3 regions of the Paenibacillus sp. EC2-1 genome follow, and region 2 is predicted to be linked to each of the others. Evidence: riboswitches for the same ligand, from Rfam matches in the RefSeq annotation. Region 2 holds a riboswitch; each other region holds the start of a gene.
What was found. Region 2 has a riboswitch for cyclic di-AMP ahead of ACK8P5_RS10595 (NlpC/P60 family protein). Riboswitches for the same ligand answer to the same signal wherever they lie in the genome.
Positions count from the first base shown of each region.

Region 1: linked by a shared signal. The riboswitch ahead of ACK8P5_RS00155 (ubiquitin-like domain-containing protein) and the one ahead of ACK8P5_RS10595 (NlpC/P60 family protein) in region 2 are both predicted to bind cyclic di-AMP.
Region 3: linked by a shared signal. The riboswitch ahead of ACK8P5_RS24465 (hypothetical protein) and the one ahead of ACK8P5_RS10595 (NlpC/P60 family protein) in region 2 are both predicted to bind cyclic di-AMP.

Region 1 is NZ_CP186006.1:32,221-38,105, forward strand. Features, by position in the region: gene ACK8P5_RS00140 (AbrB/MazE/SpoVT family DNA-binding domain-containing protein) at 107-361, opposite strand; gene ACK8P5_RS00145 (HD domain-containing protein) at 684-1,973, shown strand; gene ACK8P5_RS00150 (TatD family hydrolase) at 2,054-2,821, shown strand; cyclic di-AMP (ydaO/yuaA leader) riboswitch at 3,022-3,236, shown strand; gene ACK8P5_RS00155 (ubiquitin-like domain-containing protein) at 3,509-4,723, shown strand; gene rnmV (ribonuclease M5) at 4,843-5,394, shown strand; gene rsmA (16S rRNA (adenine(1518)-N(6)/adenine(1519)-N(6))-dimethyltransferase RsmA) at 5,391-5,885, shown strand, end outside.
Region 2 is NZ_CP186006.1:2,234,899-2,240,783, reverse strand. Features, by position in the region: gene ACK8P5_RS10610 (carbohydrate ABC transporter permease) at 1-669, opposite strand, end outside; gene ACK8P5_RS10605 (hypothetical protein) at 871-1,191, opposite strand; gene ACK8P5_RS10600 (GNAT family N-acetyltransferase) at 1,301-1,597, shown strand; gene ACK8P5_RS10595 (NlpC/P60 family protein) at 1,697-2,563, opposite strand; cyclic di-AMP (ydaO/yuaA leader) riboswitch at 2,566-2,707, opposite strand; gene ACK8P5_RS10590 (hypothetical protein) at 3,012-3,287, shown strand; gene ACK8P5_RS10585 (endonuclease MutS2) at 3,315-5,339, shown strand; gene ACK8P5_RS10580 (class I SAM-dependent methyltransferase) at 5,439-5,885, shown strand, end outside.
Region 3 is NZ_CP186006.1:5,212,390-5,218,274, forward strand. Features, by position in the region: gene ACK8P5_RS24450 (MFS transporter) at 1-443, shown strand, start outside; gene ACK8P5_RS24455 (TrmB family transcriptional regulator) at 537-1,301, opposite strand; gene ACK8P5_RS24460 (hypothetical protein) at 1,403-1,852, opposite strand; cyclic di-AMP (ydaO/yuaA leader) riboswitch at 2,233-2,442, shown strand; cyclic di-AMP (ydaO/yuaA leader) riboswitch at 2,560-2,726, shown strand; gene ACK8P5_RS24465 (hypothetical protein) at 2,853-3,263, shown strand; gene ACK8P5_RS24470 (potassium-transporting ATPase subunit F) at 3,425-3,490, shown strand; gene kdpA (potassium-transporting ATPase subunit KdpA) at 3,521-5,200, shown strand; gene kdpB (potassium-transporting ATPase subunit KdpB) at 5,222-5,885, shown strand, end outside.

The sequences.
Region 1 (5,885 bases), 2.2 Mb from region 2:
AAAAAAATACCTTCCTTCGGCTGGGTTCAAGCCGAGGAAGGCATCAAGGAGATATGAAAAAGGTTAGAATTAACAATTTGATTAAAACTATTATATACTATGTTTCTTAATTTGTCACAGGTGATGGAATTTCAGAGATACATTCGTTACAAACAATTTTACCTTTGAAGTAAGTTACATTCTCTGCGTTACCACAGAAGATGCAAGCAGGCTCATATTTCTTGAGCATAATGCGCTCACCATCAACGTAGATTTCCAAGGCGTCTTTCTCACCAATTCCTAGTGTACGGCGGAGTTCAATTGGAATAACGACCCGTCCTAGTTCGTCTACCTTTCTTACAATACCTGTTGATTTCATCATAACTGATTGATGCCCCTCTCGCCATAATTTAAAAAAGTCATAATTCGACATTGTTCTATGTTTTATGTTATTTATAGTACCAACGATTCCCAAATCAGTCAACCTATAATTTTGAAAATAAGAAACTTATTTACGAAATTATAGTGAACAAAACCCTCTATTTTACTAGGAAAATGTAAAATGTAGTAGTTTAATTGACTTCGTTTTACTCATATCGATTTGGAAAACACCTTTTTACTTAGTTCGACATCATTCGACATTATATATCAAAAGTAGTGGTAAAGCGATGAATTGGTAGTTTAGGAAAAGGAGATGAAGGACCATGCATTTGCCAATTAGCGAGGAAAAAGTGTTTAAAGATCCCGTTCATAACTATATTCATGTTCAGGACGACATCATTTGGCGGTTGATTAATACACCTGAATTTCAGCGGCTTCGTCGGGTAAGGCAACTTGGAACTTCCTTCCTTACATTTCATGGAGCTGAGCATAGTCGATTTTCACACTCACTTGGTGTATATGAAATAACGAGAAGAATCATTTCTCAATTTGAACGAAGTGGTTATCCGGATTGGCCGAAGGAAGAGCGTCTACTGACATTATGTGCGGCACTGCTTCATGACATAGGCCATGGACCTTTTTCTCATTCTATAGAAGAGGCATTCCATATGAACCACGAGGATTGGACTTGTCGTATTGTTCTTGGAGATACAAATGTGAACAGCGTTTTACGTGAAGTGGACTCTGAATTCCCGAAAAGAGTAGCCTCTGTTATTAACAAGACATATGAAAAGCCTATTGTTATTAATCTCGTTACAAGTCCCCTTGATGCAGATCGCATGGATTACTTGCTACGAGATGCTTATTATACCGGCGTTAATTATGGAACTATTGATATAGACCGGATACTGCGTATGCTTCGTCCGTATCGTGATCGAGTGGTTGTAAAAGAATCAGGCATGCATGCTGTAGAGGATTATCTGATGTCCAGATATCAGATGTATTGGCAGGTATATTTTCATCCCGTTACACGGAGCTCTGAAATTATTTTGCGGCAAATATTCAAGAGAGCAAAGGAGCTATATCAAGAAGGATTTACTTTTAAATTTATGGTAGATCCACTTCCTTCTTTATTTGAAGGTGATATCACTGTCGGTCAGTATTTGCGTTTAGACGAGGCTTTGATACAGACAAGTTTTCTACAGTGGACTGAGGAGAAGGATGAGCTTCTGAGTGATTTATGCGGTCGTTTTATGAATCGTCGTCTCTATAAATATGTAGAAATCGACACGATTGATATGGAGACCATCGACGGGATCCGCCAAGCCTTTCAAGAAGCGGGATTAAACCCGAAATATGACTTTGAGATTGATTATCCAACCGATCTTCCTTATGATGAATTCCATTCAGGCTCGCCTGAGAGTGATAAACAGATTCTGCTGCTAGATAAACATGACCATGTACGGGAGATTTCTGAAGTATCAGATATTGTACGTTCCATTAGTGGAATCCATCGTGGACGCTACCGCTTGTATTTTCCTGAGGATAAGGTAAGACCTGTACTAAACACGTTGCCTAAAGATATCGCTTCTGTGTTTGAGCAAATTAAATAATCAGCATCAACAGAATAGTAGATAATAAATACCAGCAGTTCTTTGAGCTGGTCTGCGACATGAGAGGAGATTATATCATAATGTTATTCGACACACATACACATCTAGATGCCCCTGAATTCGACGAAGATCGCGAGGAGGTTATAGGACGTGCGCTTGAAGCTGGCGTAACCCGTATGATTAATATTGGTTTTAATCGAGAGACGATCCCTACCACCATGAAATTAGCGGAAACTTATGATTTTATTTATGCTGCTGTAGGTTGGCACCCTGTAGATGCAATTACGATGAAAGACGGAGATTTAGAATGGATCGCCTCCCTTTGCCACCATGAGAAAGTCGTGGCTATCGGTGAAATTGGCCTGGATTATCATTGGGATACCTCACCTAAGGAAGTTCAGCACCAGGTTCTTCGTCGTCAGATTGGACTTGCTCGAGAACTGAGTATGCCGATAGTAATTCATAATCGGGACGCGCATGAAGATATCGTGAAGATTTTGAAAGAAGAAAAAGCATCTGAGGTCGGAGGGGTGATGCACTCATTTTCCGGCAGCTGGGAAACAGCCAAGTTGTGTCTTGATATGGGCTTTCATCTTTCATTCGGGGGACCCATTACGTTCAAGAATGCAAGACAGCCCAAAGAGGTCCTAGCACAGGTTCCATTGGACCGATTGCTCATCGAAACCGACTCTCCATATTTGACACCACATCCGTTTCGCGGGAAGCGAAATGAGTCTGCACACGTCCGTCTTGTAGCAGAGGTGGCAGCTGACATAAAAGGGTTGTCTCTGGAAGAATTAGGTTTAATTACAACCAGAAATGCTATGGAACGATTTGGAATTATTTGAAATCGAGAGTAAAATGGACGAAAAACAGAGCATTAGCGACCAATTAAAGTTTTTTAATCAAAAAAGGCGACTATATTACAATATTTTAACCTTTTACCTGAAAAAATGTGGTTGATTGTTGCTTTACAACCTGTATCGAAACAGGATATCATCTTTTCAGTGATAGGAAGCTGATCGAAATTGAACAGCTGAATATTTTATGAACCGTCTCGCTTAATCTCCAAGTAAATTTGGAGAACGGGGGAACCGATACATGGATAGCTGGCAGAGATGCAAAGCTGAACTGTATGTGATTTCTTTTTGGGTCTTTGGGGTGAATTTGAGGGCAGCCGCCATGAGCGGATGACTTGAGATAGGGCGTCTCTCTTACGTCCGAACCCGACAGCTAACTCCGTAAGCGCAAGTAAGAGGGGCAAACTCGTGCATACCATTTCCAGATTGTAGACATCAGGAAGCCACGAAAGAGTCTCTATAACTCTTTCTTTGGCTTTCTTTTATTTTAGAATATTGGAGAGGGTGCCGTCATACTGTTGGTAAACAGGAGGTGACGGTTGTGTGGACGGGAAGACGGGGAATAACGCAGAGTGTAGATAGATAGCAGAGCACTCTGTGAGACAATTTGCTATAGTCGCGTCAAATGCAATCATGCGTTACCTAGACGGCGGGGCTATGAAGGAGGATGACATAGTGGGCATTTTTCAACACGAAGAGACCCATGAATCACAATCATCCAGCATGTCTTACGCATTACGATGGAAGCATGAGAATTTGCGTCAACTAATGCTGGCCGCCATTGGCGCCATCGCAATTACATTGCTCGTTATGCTGGTTGCTCACAATCGGGCGGGCAAAGAGATTCAACTTGTGGTTGATGGCCGAATAACCACAGTAGAAACCCATGGAGCTTTGCTGCATGAAGTGCTGGATGAGCAAGCTATTTCCCTGACTCCTCAGGATGAGGTTTCTATGCCGTTAAATGGTGTACTCCAAGATGGAGACCGTATTATTATCAAACGCGCAATACCGGTTACGGTTAACGCAGACGGCAAACAAAATATAATATTTACTACCCAAGATACGGTTGGAAATGTACTCAAAGAAACGGGTATTTCAATCAAGGGCGAAGATACAGTGAAACCTTCTCTAGATACAAAACTTGTCGGTCAAGAGGAAATCAGAGTCGTGCGCGTCACGAAACAAACTGTTAAACAGACTGAGAATCGTGCTTTCCGAGTGATTAAGACGGCAGACCCTTCTTTGGAAAAAGGAGATAACCGTGTATTGCAGAGTGGAGCGCCAGGCATTGTGGTCCACCACATTGAGAAGGTATACGAGGATGGGAAGTTTATCTCGAAGAAGGTTATTAAGAAAGAAGTACAGCGGAAGACGAAGGATAAAATTATTGCAGTTGGAACGAAAAAGGTTGTAGTGCCTGAGAAACCAGTTGTGGAAACTGTATCTGCACAAGCAGATAAAGCAACTGTATCCAGAACGGCTGCTGCACCATCCCAAGCGAAGTCAGCAACTAAATCGGTAGCCACCAAGGAAAAAGCGAATAATGTGGTGTCTAGAGCCGGTGTTGATTTCGAATATAAAAAGGTATTAAATAACGTTTCGATGACAGCATATTCTGCTGAAGAGAGTGGCATCGGTACCCGCACTGCTTCTGGTACTCGTGTAACGGAAGGGCGTACCATTGCAGTGGATCCGAATGTGATTCCGATCGGCTGGTGGGTATATATTGAGGGCGTTGGCTTCCGCCGTGCTGAAGATACAGGTGGTGCCATCAAGGGTAACAAAATCGATGTGTACTATGATTCACTTAAGGCGGCACTTAATTTTGGACGCAAGAGCGGTCGCACGGTTTATGTGATCGGTCCAGTTAAGCCGGAGCTTAACTAACGCATGATTTTCGTTTTACAACGCCATGCTAATGCTATACTATTTAATTAATATGAATGTGATGCTAAGAAGAGGATGATTTATCCTCTTCTTTTGTTTTGGGAAGGAAGAACGTACGAATGATCAAAGAAGTGATTGTCGTGGAAGGCCGGGATGATACGGTTGCCATCAAACGGGCAGTAGAGGCAGACACGATTGAAACCGGGGGATCGGCCATTAACAGCCGTATACTGAAACGAATTGCGCTAGCACAGGAGCGGCGCGGAGTTATTATCTTAACGGATCCCGATCATGCAGGTGAGCGAATTCGCAAGATCATTGATACCAAGGTTCCTGGATGCAAACACGCTTTTATCCCAGAGGCAGACGCAACACGCCGAGGAGACATTGGGGTTGAGAATGCTTCGCCGGAAGCAATCCGCCATGCCCTTGAACGCGTGCATACGTCGTTTGAGGGATCAGAGAGCCTAATTGGTCTTGATGACTTACTTGAAGCGGGTCTAATTGTGCATCCTCAGGCTGCTGCCAGACGGATGATCATGGGCAATCTGCTTGGTATTGGGTATTGTAATGGCAAACAGTTTCACAAGCGTCTAGCCATGTTTCAAATATCACGCGAAGAATTTGCATCAGCGCTTGCCCAGCTGGAAGAGGGAGGTACGGAAATATGACACGTATTGAGGAGATTTCAACCCCGAGAAGAACGAAGGAGATTATTTCGCGCCATGGTTTTTCTTTTAAGAAGAGCTTAGGCCAGAATTTTCTTATCGATCAAAATATACTGTACAAAATTGTAGAGGCTGCTGGCCTGGATAAGGATAAAGGAGCGCTAGAAATCGGACCAGGGATTGGTGCTCTAACAGAGAAGCTTGCACAGACTGCAGGAGCGGTTACAGCCGTAGAGATCGATCAGAGGCTTATACCGATCCTTAAGGAGGTTCTAGAACCCTATTCGAATGTACGTGTGCATCATGGAGATGTGCTTAAAGTGGATCTGCAAGAGTTATTCCGCGAGCATTTTGACGGTGTATCTAAGGTAAGTGTTGTAGCGAACCTGCCGTACTATGTTACGACTCCAATTCTGATGAAGCTGCTCGAAGAGAAATTACCACTGGAGAATATCGTGGTTATGATTCAAAAAGAAGTTGCTGTACGTATGGCA
Region 2 (5,885 bases):
CCACTTACGATAAGTACCAGCCCCATCCACTTCGGCCGCTTCATAAAGATCACGTGGAACACTTTGAAGTCCTGCAAGAAAAATAATCGTGTTATACCCGAGCGCTCCCCATAAGCTCATTAAGACGATACTATACTGTGAAACATCCGGGTTCGTGAACCAACCGACAGGATTAAGACCAATAAGGTTAATTATGAAGTTAATCAGTCCCTCTTTAGACGGGAAGAACAAGAATGAGAACAGAAGACTTGTAGCAACACCTGATACCACGTTCGGCAGGAAGTATACCGCTTTGAAAAAATTCCTTCCCAGATGCCACTTAAGATTGTTAATCATACTTGCAAGGATGAACGAGAGTGCAATACCAAGTAGTACGGACCATATTCCCATGACAAATGTATTTGAAAGCGCTTGCCAAAATATCGAATCCTGTAAAGCATAACTGTAATTGTTCAATCCCACCCACTTTCCATTCAAAGAAAGTCCTGATGTCTGGTGAAAACTCATAAAGAGAGCCGCGAACATAGGGTAGATCGCAAATGCAAGCACACCGATAATCAATGGAGCACTAAATAAGTAACCCATCCAATCATTTCGATTAAATCTGAATTTCCTTCTGGACAGACCGCTTGGGTTAGAATGCACTTTCTTTACTGGGGTGGATGACAAATACCTCCTCCTCCTCTCTTGAATGACAACCCACTGCACTGGAACACCAGATTACTTATCCTTTCTGTAAATGGTTATGAGGACGAAGCTAGATTATGATGTTTATTTATATGTAAATATTTCCCTTAACTAAAAGAAGCCTGCGGAAAAACACACAGGCTTTCATATCATTTCATTCCATCTGATGATCTTGCCACATACTTATAACAATAGACTGATGGTTAGTAAGTTAAACAAAGCTAACGGAAGAATGGGATTATAGGCGGGATACGGGGGTCTTGGCGGTGGGAAACCCGGATAGAATCCACGAGAACCACCATTATCAATATTAAGATATACGAATTTTGCGTCCACGCCTACTACGATTCCCTCGATCATCTCATTATCGACCGTCTGTATCCGCACTTTACGATTTACAGCGTTTTTGCACGTATGATGTACTTTTTCCTTGTGCTGCATCAATGAGTTCGCTGTATGTTGGTCGCATTGATACACGACTTGGTGAGTCGAGTATGTTGTCATATCGTCACTCCTTTGAATTATCCTTACCTCATCATATGCAGACGCCTAGCATAGGGTGTATTGCCTATAGAGAATCGTTTAGAGCATACTAAATTCGGGTAAATAAAAAATAGATCAAAGGAGGTTAACATCCATGATGGAAATTCAGTCAGATACAGGACGATTCTATATCAAAGAACAAGGAAAGAACGTTGCCGAAATCACTTTTACATCCCTCGGTAATGATGTTATTAGCATAGATCATACTTTTGTTGACTCTTCATTAAGGGGTAAAGGAATTGCCGAGAAGCTTATTCGTAAAGTCATCGATTATGCTAGAACAGAGAATTTGAAAATCAATCCCGCTTGCTCCTATGCAGCATATCATTTCGATAAATTTCCCGAAGATCGTGACCTACTACATTAATTGACGGACATCCCCCAAAACATATTGGCCACAAAAAAAGGGCTGTCCCCGATTTGTCATCAATGATGACGTGGAGACAACCCTTTGCTATTCACGATATTAAAAAATTCGGTTTGCACCATTATATTTCGGCCCCCAATAGGAACTGTTAATGTTCGCGATCGTAATTCCTTTACTTGTAGCCGAAATAAATTCATTATTCCCAATGTAAATACCTACATGCGAAGTTGAAACTTTATTGGTGATAAAGAATACCAGATCACCTTGTTTAAGATTGCTTTTTGAAACTGGAGTTCCATGGTTATCATGCATCGAAATGGAACTGTGCGGCAAGCTCACACCCATTTTGCCATATACATAACGAATGTAGCCAGAGCAGTCAAATCCTTGCGATGGAGAAGAACCGCCCCATACGTATTTAACACCTAAGTGTTTCTTAGCTTCAGTCACTACCCGGGCTCCTTTGGATGCGCTTTGCGCTGGAGCTGTCCAAGCTGGTTTATAGGTTTTGCCATCTGTACTCAACATAGCAATATTGTTCTTAGAATCCCATTTGAGCGTGAATCCGAATGTTTCGGTAACAAAACGAAGTGGAACGTATGAACGTCCTTCTACCACGCGCATCGTTGTGTCCATTCTAACTTGTTTGGAGCCAACAGTAGCAATGCTTGAACCTGACTTCAGTACAATTGTGGTACTTCCTTTTTTAATTGTTACCTTAACTATGTATGAGTTAACTTTCTCATATTTAACCGTTGCACCCAGCTTTTCTCCGATCATGCGAATCGGTACCTGCGTATATCCTTTTGCGTCAATAAATGGTTTCTGGTCCGGGAATGATACTAGTGAATCATTAATTTGAACCTTTATGGAAGACGTTGCGGCACTTGCAAAATTAGCACTAAGAGCGAATGATGAAGCAACAATCGCTCCGGATAATAGAAGTTTCTTCAGTATGTTATTCATGATGTTTTCCTCCTTGTTGCTTCCGAGGTTAGTTGCCGGATTCGGAAAGAGGTATTTCCTAGTTTATAAAAATAAACATTCACCCCAAAATTAAGATCCCCCGTACCAAACGTTATGCTCGCTTGGATTCAGCCATTAGTTATTCCAAGTTACTCATAATAAGGTAACACATCCAGCAAGACAATTTACGTCTAAATTGTGTCCGTTTCATGAAATTATGAATAGATTGTAACTATTTAAACGTAAATTGATACTTTTTCGATACCTATAACAACGTCAATGACTGGCTATTTTTTTAGAATTACTTCATATATCACCTTGACTTTCACCTATAAAAAAATTTATATTTATTTCATACCTTCTATTTAAGGAGAGATTTTGATGTCGGTGAGCGTTCTTAACTAACCAAATTTCATAAGACTGGAAATTTCTTGAATCATAGTCCGAAATGGCTATGTTTATTTTCTTGTGGATTTTTCCGTCTATGCAATTAGTTAAGAACTACGGATATCAATTGAAGCCCAGGATGTCTATCCTGTATATTGGCGTCTATTTATCCGTGCTGAGTGTTCAGCGCGGATTTTTTACGAGTATGCTGTTATTTAGTCGGCATATTCTAACCAGACATCGTATATGCAGGCAGACTTGTCTAAAGGCAGAGAGTGAACCTATGGTTCATTCTCTGCCTTTTTTTGTTGCCCGGGGCTGCTTCAGGAATGTATAAATCACAGAAAAAGGAGTTATGATCCGCATGAATTTAACCACTCTAAAACAACTTCAATACGATAAGGTGCAGCAAGACTTGGAACGATTCGCTGTTTCGTATGTTGGTAAAAGGCATATTCTTGAGATGAAACCACTAACCCAGCTTAAAGCTGTCCGCCATCAGCTTGATCAGACTGCGGAAGCTCGCACTCTTCTCCGTGCAGGTGCGAGTGTTCCAATCCCATCACTTGAAGGAATCGAGCCAGTTTTACAGTTACTTGGAACAGGATATGTGCTCAGTGAAAGAGATTTCACACACATAGTGCAATTTTTACGCAGCTGTAGGCAGCTCATTCGTTATATGACTAGCAAGAGTGAAATCGCTCCTACCATTGCCTCATACGCTTCCTCCATGTATGAGTTAACACCGCTTCTAACAGAAATTGAGCAATGTATTCACGGCGGTCGTGTTGTTGATGCAGCTAGTAAAGACCTGGCAAAAATTCGCAAGAAAATCATCGTGTGTGAAGAACGGATTAAACGCAAACTGGATAGCCTACTTCATAAACACAAGGATATTATGCAAGAGTCGCTGATCAGCAAAAGGAATGGACGATTTGTTCTACCTATTAAAAAAGAACATCGCAGACTGGTGAATGGCACTGTGCTTGATGAATCAGCAAGCGGTCAGACCGTCTATATTGAACCAACCGAAGTCTCTAGTCTTCAGATGGAGCTCAGTTATCTTCAATCAGATGAAGCTCGTGAAGAAACCAAGGTATTGAGTGAATTAACCGCTCTAGCTGAGAAATATAACCATGAACTGAACTTGAATACCGACACCGTAGGATTATATGATTTCATCATCGCAAGAGGAAAATATGCATTGTCGATCGGTGGAAGAGACGTTCAGCTGAACGATCAAGGTGTTATTTCACTTAAACAAGCTACCCATCCTCTGATCGGGTCTCACATGGTTCCGTTGGATTTTACAATCGGACACAATTATCGGTCTCTAATTATTACAGGACCGAACACAGGCGGTAAGACCTTGACACTGAAAACGGTAGGCTTGTTAACTTTGATGGTACAATCCGGCTTACTCATACCTGTAGAGGAGAATAGTATGTGCAGCGTATTTGAACATCTCTCCGTCGATATCGGTGATGGACAGAGCATTGAACATGCACTCAGCACATTCTCCGCTCATATTAGAAATGTTAAACACATTCTAGATACCGCCAACGGCAAAACTTTGATTCTGTTAGACGAAATGGCTTCAGGTACAGATCCTGGAGAAGGGGTTGGACTTTCTATCGCTGTGCTCGAAGAGCTCTATCGCCGAAAATCAACCGTGGTGGTAACGACTCATTTTACCGAAATCAAGAATTTCGCCACAATGACATCTGGTTTCGAAAATGCACGAATGGAATTTGATACGGAAACACTAGAACCGAAGTACCGATTAAAGATCGGAGAAGCCGGTCAGAGTTACGCTTTCGTTATAGCCGAAAAATTAGGTATCCCATCTTCTATCATCACTCGCTCCCGCCAAATATCAGAAGCAGGGCGAACCCAGGAAGGTACAGTATTCACGAAAGACAGTAAGTCTGTGAGTGAAAAAGACACAACAATCAGTGGTATGACACTTGACTCCACTCCTGCAGATCATATGATTAAGGACACATCGTCACTAGAGAAAGCTTCGGCGCCACTTCATCAACTAGAAGACAAAATTGAACGTCAAGCGGATCATGATGATAATCCCGCTCCTGCTCGGTCACTTCCTTCCTATCAACTAGGGGATAGTGTATACGTGTCATCAATGAACCGGACAGGTGTTGTCTACGAAACGATTGATTCTCGCGGCATGGTGGGTGTTCTTATACAGAAACAAAAATTCAAAATCAATCACAAACGTCTCAAGCTGCATATTGCAGGCAAAGATTTGTATCCGGATGACTATGATCTGGACATCGTTCTCGAAAGCAAAGAAAATCGCAAAAAGCGAAAGCTCATGAATCGAAAGCATGTCGAAGGACTAACCATTGAAACAAAACCAGAACACTAAGAATGAGGCGAGAAGCTCCATATGCACAAGCTGTGGCAATATACGCAGTAAATGTTGTACAATAAAGCTTAAATGACTATTTGAAGGATGGTTTTCAACATGTATGTAGCTGATGATTGGAAAGATTATGAAGTTATAGATACGGGAGGCGGAGAAAAGCTTGAACGCTGGGGTGATGTGATTCTGCGTCGTCCGGATCCGCAAATTATATGGCCTCTAAAGAATGATAGTGGTGTATGGAGAAATGTGCATGGTCACTACCACCGCAGCTCGTCAGGTGGCGGTAATTGGGATATGAAAAAGCAACTTCCTGAGCGTTGGAGTATCTCTTACGATCAACTCAAATTCCATATTCGCCCGACAAACTTCAAGCACACCGGCTTGTTTCCTGAGCAAGCTGCGAACTGGCGCTGGATGATGAATAAAATTGCTGATGCACAGCGTCCAATTCGAGTTCTAAATCTATTCGCATACACAGGTGGAGCAACGGTCGCTGCGGCATACGCTGGAGCACAGGTTGTTCACGTCGATGCCGCTAAAGGTATG
Region 3 (5,885 bases), 2.5 Mb from region 2:
TAGCTGCTGTAGTTGGTGGAGGAGCAGGTGGCTTTATAGCCGATCGATTCGGTACAAAACGCTCCATTCTCACCATTGTGGCTTGTTTCTCCATATCCATGTTTGTCGTCATGCTGACCGCACAAGTCTCATTCTGGGTGTTCCTCATCGCCATGATGCTATGGAGCGGGCTCAGCTGGGCGCTTTCTCCAGCACAGCAAGCTTATCTGCTTCAGCTGGCTCCAGACAATGCAGAGACTCAGCTGAGCCTGAACTCTTCTATGTTCCACTTGGGGATTGCACTTGGTTCCATGATCGGTAGTGCGGTTATTGCCCAAAGCTCGGTTGCTAACAACCCTTGGGTGGGAGGTACGATTGCCGCCGTTGCCTTTGGCGTAGCTGCCTTCTCACTGACCCGCAATTCCACAGGCAAGAAAGAACAGACCGTCTCGGCTTCGTCATAGTATTCAAGTTAATAATGACAATGTTTGTTAGACTTTTCTGTCATACACATGAAAGCCCCCGGCCTATGCAGCCAGGGGCTTCTTCGTATATATCTAATATCGAAGTCGGAGCAACAGAGACTTAATCTCCTCGTCCTTAAACATCTCTTCCGGATATTTACGGCTGAACGCCGTCAGCGCCATATCATGATAGAAAAACTCAGCAAATACCTTCACAAAGGGCTGTGCCTGCGTCCGGATTGCTTGCCAGCTCCCCTGCTCCACACCTGCGAACAGCAGCTGCTTCGTATCGATCACAAGAAGCATAAATCTCTCTAACTTATCGTGATCTGCGGTAGGGTTCAGAACATATAACTTCGACAAGTTAACATCAGGGTGATCACTCCCCGTCACCAGTGCCTCAACACGCACGCCCTCACGTTCTTTACGGTTCAGTAGATCCGTAATTTCACTAAATTCGTCGCTCCACATGGAGACGAGAACAGACTCCTGTGCTTCCTCAATCATCTGCTTGCAGAACGCTTGAATGGAGCTGTGCGACTTCAGACTCCACACCTGGTCATCCACAACCTGTTTACGGACACCTGCTGAACGAAGCTCCTTTATATCACTTTCAAACTCATGCGTCAGCTTGTCAATGACTGCCTCAACAGGCAGTGCTGTATAGGTTCGCTTTTTACCGGATACGGTGTCCATCACGATTCCCTTATCAACTAGACGATCAAGCACCTCATAAATCTTGGCCTTGGGAACACCAGAGAGCTTCACAATACTTGATGCATCCATCGCCTCACCGCTCGTTACCAGCGTTTCATATACTTTACTCTCGTACTGCGAGTACCCGAATTGTAGAAGCATAGCTCCTCCTTGTACACTCTTGTTACCCTCTATGTTACCGGAGCGCGGGCCGATTGACCAGTCCACTCATAACACCTAACCATATATATTTAATAAATGAATTAGAACCAAAAATACGCACGTGAACAATCCATTAGAAAAGAACGCTCCAATGGCAAGCTGCCTAACCGCTTCCGCTCATGGCTCTGTTGAAAATTCAAGGATAAATCCGTTAGAGCAGACTCCGCGAGTCTACATCGAAGAGCTCCCCATTCCTGCCGCTCTACAATTCGCAGAGCTTCCTCCAGAGGTAATCCCTTCAAATGCCTAAATACAGATGACCAGCGCACCAGATCCGCGAACTCTCTTGTCTCTGGCAGTGTATACTCCGCATAGCCAGAAGCCGTACTGCAAGATATTTTGAGCAAGCCGCAGTTCGGGCTACTTATATTCCTTGGTAAAAACCGTTCAGCATAAGCACAGTCAAAACGAAAAATTTCGATATAACGTATCGTTGTCTCTTGTAATGTAGGTTCCGTTAACGCTGGCAAAGGTTCGATTATTCTAGCCATGACGCGTGTCTCCTTTTCATCGGTTCGATTACAACTCTATTTGTAGATCATATGGATGAAGTTGGATGAATCATACGTTATGTCCCTTCCAAAGTAAATATCCATAACAGGTCTATATCTTCAAAAAACACACGAAAATGCCAAGTGAAAACGCGTACATTACACCCTTACATCGATTATCTATCCAAATGCACAGTATCTTGCGAGTTTGCTTATTTCGGGAGATAAACAGAGAAATATAGAGCATCATGCAGTATAAATGAGAATTCAACTCACTTATCACCCTTTCTGGTTATAAAACAGCTCAATACATGCTTCTCCCTCGATTTACATTCTAAATCGCCAGAAGTATGATACGAAGCATGAATTGAACAATGAATTCACTTGAATCGCTGAATGCCCTTGTCATGTAAGGGATCGGGGGAACCAAATCAAGAGATGTGCAAGGTGGTGTGAGAGCCGCCTGAAGCATCTTCCAGGGGTGAATCCTGCTTCTAAATCCAATGAAATACTGGATTTCAGGTGCAGGTAGGGCGACTCTCACCGCCCGAATCCGTCAGCTAACCTCGTAAGCGTTAGAGCTTAAGCCATTTATGCCTTAATCTGCATAGATTCGCTTGCTTATAGGAGAGGATGATGAAGCTTGTGATCGGGTAATCTCGACCACAGAGGCCTCTAGCCCTCTGTGGTTTCTTTAGATGAACAAATGCTTTTATTCGCTGAGTCCTTGAACGGAAAAGGAACGGGGGAACCAAACGGGAGATATGCATTTCTCTCTGGGGTGAATCTCATCGGCAGGATCACTGCCTATGGGTAGGGCGACTCTCACGCCCGAATCCGTCAGCTAACCTCGTAAGCGTTACTTAGAGAGAGGCAACGATTGTCGTGTGCAGGGCACGGTGTATTTCACTGTGCCATCTTAAAGCCACGGGAAGAGTGATCCTCCTTCCCTGTGGCTTTTTTTGTTGTCTTCTCTTTCTAACCATTAGGAGGAGAAATCATGGAGGAATGGCAAGAAATGATATTAGTATCCGCACCAACCAAGGCTGGAGAGGAATTTATCCACCAGCTCATCTATTATAAAATCCCGTTCGCAGCGATCGCGAATAACCGTGCAGAACGGGATCGTCTTGAGAGCATCGGGACGAAGAACATCGTCTTCATTGATACCACCGATGAACAAACCTGGATCATACCGGATTTTTCCGTGAGCAAGGTGTTTCTGTTCGAAAGCAGCCTGAATTTATGCTGCCGTTACTTGCGGATATGCCGCACATGGACAACGGATCCAATCTATGTCATCACGCATTCAAGCAATCCCAGATTAATTTATAAAGGACTTGGCGCTACCTTTGTGATTCATACCAATAACCATCATGTGTCCTTCTTAGTTTCATCACTCACCAGCTAACCTTGATCCATACTTCATTAAACATGTTTTGGAGGGATTTACATGCAGGATTTGTACATGGTGCTCATTCTCGGAGGAACCTACACGCTATTCACCCTGTTTCTATCCTGGTGTGGACGCGTAGTCCATGAACCGGAGGCAGATAACGAATGATCATTATTATGTTATTGCTGATTTTTATCTTTCTATATTTGATTTACGCGCTGATTCACCCGGAACAATTCTAGGGGTGCTATTGAAGGAGGAAGCAATCAATCATGGGCATTATACAAATTGCCATCGTTATTCTAGTTCTGGTGCTGCTCGTTAAACCAATCGGAACTTACGTGTATCATGTATTTCGCGATGAAGCCAGCAGGACGGATAAATGGTTCTCATGGGTAGAGAAACCGATCTACCGATTAATCGGGCTTAAAGAACGTAAGGGCATGACTTGGAAAGTATATGCCCTTAGCTTTGTAATGACGAACATCGTACTCGTCGCCGTTGGGTATCTCATCCTACGGCTGCAAAAGGCGCTTCCTTTCAATCCGAACGGGGTTGATCATATGGAGCCGACACTGTCATTTAACACCATCATCAGCTTTATGACGAACACGAATCTCCAGCACTATAGTGGTGAATCAGGACTGTCCTACTTCTCTCAGATGGCTGTCATCACGATGATGATGTTCACCTCCGCTGCAACGGGGCTATGTGTCGCGATCGCATTCATTCGGGCGATTACGAGTAAGGGAACGACCATTGGTAACTTCTTCGAGGATTTTGTTAAGGCACATACAAGAATATTTATCCCCTTAGCTTTTGCTGTGGCTCTGTTGCTCGTTGCTCTGCATGTTCCTCAAACCTTAAAACCTACGATTAACGTAACGACGCTTGAGGGTACCGAGCAGCAAGTATCGGTGGGTCCGGTGGCGGCACTAGAGTCCATCAAACATCTGGGTACGAACGGCGGTGGATTTTTCGGTGTGAATTCTTCACATCCATTTGAGAATCCGAGTCCGCTCACGAATGTAATCGAAATCTTATCCATGTGGTGCATTGCGGCAGCTCTGCCGTACACGTTCGGCTTGTTCGCGAAGAACCGGAAGCAAGGGTGGGTTATTTTCTCCGTCATGATGGTTCTGTTTACCTTGTTTCTATCGCTTGCCTATGTCTCGGAATCGAGCGGAAATCCTGCAATGAACCAGCTTGGAATCGATGCCTCACAAGGCAATATGGAAGGTAAAGAGGTCCGTTTTGGTGTTGCACAGTCTGCTCTATTCACGACAGTCACCACAGCCGCCACCACCGGGTCCGTCAACAATATGCACGATACGCTGACCCCGCTCGGTAGCATTACACCGCTCTCGCTCATGATGCTGAATTCCGTGTTCGGCGGAAAAGGTGTAGGTCTGATGAACATGATGATGTACGCGATCTTGGCTGTATTCCTTGCGGGGCTCATGGTCGGACGTACACCGGAGTTTCTGGGGCGGAAGATTGAGGCAAGAGAAATGAAGCTGATTGCAATCGCCATTCTAGCTCATCCTTTTATCATTCTTGCACCAACGGCGCTTGCACTCATAACAGATGCCGGTCAGTCCGGGATTACAAATGGTGGGTTCCACGGCATTTCACAAGTGCTGTATGAATACACATCCTCGGCAGCTAATAACGGCTCAGGGTTTGAGGGGCTCGCAGATAACACACCATTCTGGAACATTTCAACTGGACTTGTCATGCTCTTTGGGCGTTATGTCTCCATGATTGCCCTTCTGGCCGTCGGCGGTTCTCTGCTACGCAAACAGTGGGTTCCCGAGACACTTGGAACCTTCCGCACGGATAACCGGCTATTCGCCTTTATTCTCATTGCAGTAGTCCTGATCATCGGGGCACTGACATTCCTGCCTGTGATTGTGCTTGGCCCGATCGCCGAGCATTTAACGATCCGTTAAAAGAAAAGGTGGATTATTCTAATGAATAACAATCGAACAACAGTATTAACCGGAGATATGATTCGGAAGTCGCTGAAAGATAGCTTCATTAAATTAAACCCGATCACGATGATGAAAAATCCCGTGATGTTCGTTGTAGAGGTCGGTACATTTATCGTCCTTCTCATGACGATCTTTCCTAAATACTTCGGTACAGAAGACAGCATCGGCTTTAATCTAACCGTGTTCCTGATCCTGCTCTTCACCGTCTTATTCGCGAACTTCGCCGAGGCCCTTGCCGAAGGGCGTGGTAAAGCCCAAGCGGACTCCTTGAAACAGTCCAAAAAAGAGATCACAGCAAACAAGGTTGTAGATGGCGGTGGAACTAGGATCGTTCCATCCACCGATTTACGTAAAGGTGATGTCGTCATCGTCTCACAAGGTGAGATGATTCCTGGTGATGGCGAGGTCATTGCAGGTCTCGCATCTGTCGATGAATCCGCTATTACTGGGGAATCTGCCCCGGTTATTAAAGAAGCTGGCGGAGATTTCAGCTCCGTAACCGGCGGTACACGCGTCGTGAGTGATCAGATCAAAGTCCGGATCACCAGTGATCCGGGCGAATCCTTCATCGACCGAATGATTTCACTCGTCGAAGGTGCATCCCGGCAAAAAACACCTAATGAGATTGCACTGAACACCCTGT